2 regions of the Lacrimispora cavernae genome follow, and region 2 is predicted to be linked to the other one. Evidence: predicted binding sites of a transcription regulator. Region 2 holds the regulator's gene; the other holds the start of a gene.
The links. Region 2 encodes HrcA, which represses chaperone genes, less so after heat shock. Its sites were predicted from a motif close to TGTTAGCACTCNNNNNNNNNGAGTGCTAACA; they were not measured.
Positions count from the first base shown of each region.

Region 1: a site for HrcA is predicted at 1,135-1,165, ahead of ABFV83_RS12065 (co-chaperone GroES). Genes of this name have one in related genera too.

Region 1 covers NZ_CP157940.1:2,547,225-2,550,388, reverse strand. Annotated here, with positions in the region: gene rhaD (rhamnulose-1-phosphate aldolase) at 1-107, shown strand, start outside; gene ABFV83_RS12070 (hypothetical protein) at 179-889, opposite strand; gene ABFV83_RS12065 (co-chaperone GroES) at 1,261-1,551, shown strand; gene groL (chaperonin GroEL) at 1,636-3,164, shown strand, end outside.
Region 2 covers NZ_CP157940.1:2,722,596-2,725,759, reverse strand. Annotated here, with positions in the region: gene ABFV83_RS12875 (3D domain-containing protein) at 1-111, opposite strand, end outside; gene ABFV83_RS12870 (3D domain-containing protein) at 308-892, opposite strand; gene hrcA (heat-inducible transcriptional repressor HrcA) at 1,270-2,319, shown strand; gene grpE (nucleotide exchange factor GrpE) at 2,337-2,981, shown strand; gene dnaK (molecular chaperone DnaK) at 3,051-3,164, shown strand, end outside.

The sequences.
Region 1 (3,164 bases), 180 kb from region 2:
TTTCCATCCGTCCGGATAAGCTTCAGACCATCACGTCCCAGAACTTCCGCGATCTGGCGGTTGATTTTAAAGTGAGTCTGCCGGAAGAATTTTTGTATGATAAATAACCTGTGAAAAAAGCCACTGGAGAGCGTATGCTTTCCAGTGGCTATGCTTGATTTCTGCTTCCAGATTATGATCAATCCATTTCTTCTTCCACAATGGTAGTAGTTTCATCGGCTAGTTCCTTAAGGGCCGCCCCAGTGGATTGTGCTGCTTCTTTTGCTGCATCAAACCCATCCTGTGCTGCTTCCTTTGCCGCATCAAACCCATCCTGTACCGCTTCTTTTGCCGCATCAAACCCATCCTGTGCCGCTTCTTTTACTGCACCGGCAGCAACTTCTGCTGTTTCCTTTATAGAGTCTGCTGTTTCTCTGGCTTTATCTGCCAGATGGTCTGCGGCTCCGGCAGCATAATCCAGGCCGCCATCCTCTGTAGTATCTTCGTCATCTAAAAACGTATCGGTCTGTTCTTTTGCGTTATCAAACATGTCTTTTGCGGTATATGCAACGGCAGAAGCCGCTTCCTTTGCCGTATCAGAGACAATGCTGGCCGCATCCTTTACCAGGTTTTTTGCCGCACTCACCGCATCCTTGGCAGCGTCTGCCATATGATCAGCGGCGACCTTAAATTCATCCTTATTGGCATGCAAAGAAACATAGTTGCGGTTCATCGTGCTGTCAATTTTAGAAATGTCGTCATTTCCCTCGTCCTCAAAATCATGGAAATTTTCCTCCAGTTCTTTGTGGAAGGATTTGTACTTCGTTAAATAAGAGATACCGGCAGCAATTACGCCGGCCACAGTGGCCAATGCCACAAATTTCCCAAACCCACTACCATTTTTTGCCATTTGAAACACTCCTTTCCTTATTGCCGTCCATGTATTCTAAGCATAGAGGTATGCCTGCAAGGCGCTTGCTTTTCACGGCTTATGCTTTATGGGCATAATGGTGCGCTTGTAAGGCGCTTTATTCTCTTAGTTATTGTAATACGTTCATTGAAAAAAATAAAGGTATATAATAAGAAAATTTCTATAAACTATGTAAGTAAAGGTAAAAAACGCACAAATATGGTAAAAATGTAAAAAATATATAAAGTTAGCACTCAACTATTGACAGTGCTAATAATGAGTGATATAACTTAGTATGTGAATAAAATAAAACTTCTTTCGGAAGGCCAAAGAAAGAAATAATTAGAAGAAAGTTATGAGGAGGAATTGCAATGAAATTAGTACCATTATTTGACAAAGTTGTGTTAAAACCATTGGTTGCAGAGGAGACAACAAAGTCCGGTATTGTTCTGCCGGGGCAGGCAAAAGAGAAGCCACAGCAGGCGGAAGTCATCGCAGTGGGTCCTGGCGGTCTGGTAGACGGCAAGGAAGTTACCATGCAGGTTAAAGTGGGCGATAAAGTAATCTTCTCCAAGTATTCAGGAACAGAAATAGAGACCGGAGAAGAGAACGAGAAATATGTGATTGTAAAGCAGAATGACATATTAGCAGTGATCGAATAATTAAGAAAGCGATATCGCTAGTCATAAGGTCAGATTTTAGATAATACGTATCTTTATTTTAACAGAAAACTGGAGGAATGAATCATGGCAAAGCAGATTAAATATGGCGTAGATGCCAGAAAAGCACTTGAATCTGGAGTGAATCAGTTAGCAGATACTGTACGTGTAACATTAGGGCCCAAGGGAAGAAACGTTGTACTGGATAAATCTTTTGGCTCACCGCTAATCACAAATGATGGCGTTACCATTGCAAAGGAAATCGAGCTGGAAGATGCTTTTGAGAATATGGGCGCTCAGCTTGTAAAAGAAGTTGCTACAAAGACCAATGACGTAGCCGGTGACGGTACTACCACAGCTACCGTTTTAGCTCAGGCTATGATCAACGAAGGAATGAAGAACTTAGCAGCAGGCGCTAACCCTATCGTTTTAAGAAAGGGTATGAAAAAAGCAACAGAAGCAGCAGTAGAAGCAATTGCAAAGATGAGCGAGCCGATCAAGGGAAAGGCATCCATCGCAAGAGTTGCAGCTATTTCCGCAGCAGATGATGAGGTCGGCGAGATGGTAGCTGACGCTATGGAAAAGGTTTCCAACAACGGCGTTATTACCATTGAAGAATCCAAGACCATGAAGACAGAGCTGGATCTGGTTGAAGGTATGCAGTTTGACAGAGGTTATATTTCTGCTTACATGTGCACCGACATGGAAAAGATGGAAGCAAATTTAGACGATCCATACATTCTTATTACCGATAAGAAGATTTCCAATATTCAGGAGATCCTTCCTTTATTAGAGCAGGTAGTTCAGTCTGGCGCAAGACTTCTTATCATCGCAGAAGATGTGGAAGGCGAGGCTTTAACAACCTTAATCGTTAATAAATTAAGAGGAACCTTCAATGTAATCGGTGTGAAGGCTCCAGGCTATGGAGACAGAAGAAAAGAGATGTTACAGGATATCGCTGTTTTAACAGGCGGTACCGTAATCTCCGACGAACTGGGATATGAGCTTAAGAATGCGACCCTTGACCTTTTAGGACGTGCAAAATCCATTAAGGTTCAGAAGGAAAATACCGTAATCGTGGACGGCTGCGGCGATAAGGAAGCAATCGCTGCAAGAATTGGCCAGATCAAAGGCCAGATCGAAGAAACTACTTCTGATTTTGACAGAGAAAAATTACAGGAAAGACTTGCAAAATTATCCGGCGGCGTAGCAGTGATCCGTGTAGGTGCTGCAACAGAAACCGAGATGAAGGAAGCAAAGCTTCGTATGGAAGATGCTTTATCCGCAGCAAGAGCAGCAGTTGAGGAAGGCGTTATCGCAGGCGGCGGTTCTGCTTACGTTCATGCCATCAATCAGATTGAGGATGTTGTGAAGGGTCTGGAAGGCGATGAGAAGACCGGAGGAAAGATCATCTTAAAAGCTCTTGAATCTCCGTTATACCACATTGTAGCCAATGCAGGCCTGGAAGGAAGCGTAATCATCAACAAGGTGAGAGAGTCCAAGGTAGGAACCGGCTTTGATGCATATAAAGAAGAATACGTAGACATGGTAGAAGCAGGCATCCTGGATCCGACTAAGGTTACCAGAAGCGCGCTTCAAAATGCCACAAGTGTTGC
Region 2 (3,164 bases):
GTCAATAATACCTGCTGTCTGGGCTGCCAGGGTATTCCATGCACTTATTAGGAAAAATGCCATCATTAGTAAGGTTCCTAAGAACCAGTGAATTCGTTTTGTTCTTTGCATATTACAAATACTTCCTTTCTTTCTTACAAACTGTAACATATTTTAAATATATTTATAATTATATGTAACAGAATTGTAATAAATGAGGTACAAGTAATCATTTTACACATTTTTCCAAATTTGTCAAGGTTAAGACGAAAAAAAAGCCGCAGAACAGTGAAGTGATTCGCTGTTCTGCGGTGTCATATGGCATTTCCTACCGTTCAATGACTGCAAATAATTCTTTTGTTTGTCTTCCAAAATTCAATGCTTCTGTACGGGTTGCGAAGAAAATATCTACTTTGTTTCCTTTCACGCTGCTTCCGATGTCCTCAACGGTATAGACGATGCCGTCAATCATGACCTTTGTTCCAAGAGGAAGGATCGTGATATCCGCGGATATGGTATGCTGCGGCTGCGGAATTGTTCCGGAATAGGTCCGGCACTGTTTGCCGGAGTTTTCGCTGTTCGGACAGTATGCAGTGGCGGAGAAGAGCCCCAGGGATTCTCCTTTTTCATAAACCGGCTTTGCCGGCTCTTCCGGTTTTTCCGGCTCGGTCGCTTTTTTCTTAATGCCAGGTCCGATTTCCCCAGAAACCGTCTCGGTACTGGCTGATGCCGTCTGGCTTTCCGTTTCGGTTTGTATGGTTTGGTGATCCGTTCCAGCGCTTTCGGACTGTACTTGATTCACAGTTTGGTCTTTTCCCGTAGTCTCAGCTGCAAGTGCAGTTGTAGACAACAGCAGGATACAAAGAAGTGTCAGGAATCCTGTGATACTCTTTTTCCCTGAAAAACTATTCATAATTTACCTCCAAATGGATCAAGGGGATATGCTTGCATATCCAGCTGGCGCCCGGCAAAGCGGGGCACGCTGTTCACAAGCTTAAGGTTGTAAGAAGTTTTTCTTTTAACCGGCCTCTTAATCGTGTTGTTATGGTGTCTTATTTACCATTATATTACAAAAGTGTTAAATGTCAAGAAAAAAATGTCAATAGCTTTGTAATATTTAATAGATAATTGAGGAAAAATGTACAAGCAGGTCACAAAAACTTCACCAAAAAATTTTACAGGAATGTATTGACAAAAGTAGAAAAAAAGAATATATTATGAAAAGAAGATGTTAGCACTCCCAAACGTTGAGTGCTAACAAAAAAAGACTCAGAAAGGAAGTGGGGCAGTTTGAGTGACAGGGATCAGTTGGATGAGCGAAAAGTAACTATATTAAAAGCCATCATCAAAACTTATCTGGAGACCGGAGAGCCGGTAGGTTCCCGTACCATATCAAAGTATACGGATTTGCACTTAAGCTCTGCTACCATCCGAAATGAGATGTCTGATCTGGAGGAGCTGGGATATATTGTTCAGCCCCATACCTCCGCTGGAAGGATTCCTTCTGACAGGGGTTACCGCTTTTATGTGGACCAGATCATGCAGGAAAAAGAAGAGGAAGTCACTGAAATCAAAGATATGATGTTAAAGCGGGTGGATAGGGTAGAGCTCTTATTAAAGCAGATGGCAAAGCTTCTTGCACAGAACACCAATTACGCGGCAATGATCAGCGCACCCCAGTACCACCGGAACAAACTGAAGTTCATTCAGCTTTCCAAGGTTGATGATGAAAAGCTTCTTTTGGTAATTGTGGTGGAAGGCAATATTATTAAGAACACCATGATACCCATTCATACGGAATTAGATGACGAAGGACTTCTGAATCTTAACATTCTTCTTAACAATGCCCTTAACGGGCTGACCATAGAGGAGATCAATCTTGAAGTGATCAGCAGGATGAAAGTTCAGGCAGGGTCCCACTGTGATGTGGTGGACCGGGTTCTCACCGAGGTGGCCGCAGCCATCCGGGGGGATGATGAAGACCTTCAGATTTATACCAGCGGTGCTACGAACATTTTCAAGTATCCGGAGTTAAGCGATGGTGAAAGGGCCAGTAAGCTTATCGGTACGCTGGAACAGAAGGATCTTTTACAGGGGTTGATCGATGATGTGAACAGTTCGGAGAGCGGATCCGGAATCCAGGTATATATTGGCGATGAGGCTCCTGTTAAGACAATGAAGGACTGCAGCATTGTAACCGCCAACTATGAACTGGGGGAAGGCTTAAGAGGTACCATTGGAATCATTGGTCCGAAACGGATGGATTATGAAAAGGTACTCAGCACATTGCGCAATCTCATGACGCAGCTGGATACCATTTTGAAAAAAGATGAAAGGTAAAGGGTAGAGCATTGAGCATGGAAGATGTGAAAACAGATGAGAATCTGGCAGACGAAACTGTTTATACAGAGGATGCCGTTTCCGCTGAAAAAGAAATAGAAGGCGCAGAAGCCTGCGGGGATAATGGAACCCAGGAAAATGTTCCGGAGGAAGAAACGGCTGCAGAGGATTCCAAAGAAGAATCCGGGAAAAAGGGCCTTTTCGGAAAAAAGAAAGAGAAAAAAGACCCAAGGGATGAAAAAATAGAGGAACTGACAGACCGCCTGCAGCGGTCCATGGCTGAATTTGATAATTACCGCAAGAGAACAGAAAAAGAAAAATCAGCCATGTTTGAAATCGGAGCAAAGGATATTGTTGAGCGCATCCTTCCGGTAGTTGATAATTTTGAAAGAGGCCTTGCAGCCATTTCAGAGGAGGAAAAAAAAGCTCCTTTTGCTGATGGAATGGAAATGATATACAAACAGCTTATGAAAACCCTGGAAGAGGCCGGTGTAAAACCGATTGAAGCAGTAGGAAAGCCGTTTGATCCTGATTTCCATAATGCGGTAATGCATATTGAAGATGAATCACTGGGTGAGAATATAATCTCCCAGGAGCTCCAGAAGGGTTATACCTACCGCGACACCGTGGTAAGGCATTCCATGGTGCAGGTGGCTAATTAGTTATATGGCATCAGGAAACATAAAATTGGTAATCATTTATTTTTGTTTATTAAATAGGAGGAAAAAACTATGGGCAAGATCATTGGTATTGACTTAGGTACAACAAATAGCTGTGTAGCCGTTATGGAAGGCGGTAAACCAGTTGTAATTCCCAACAGCGAAGGCGTAAGAACCACACCATCC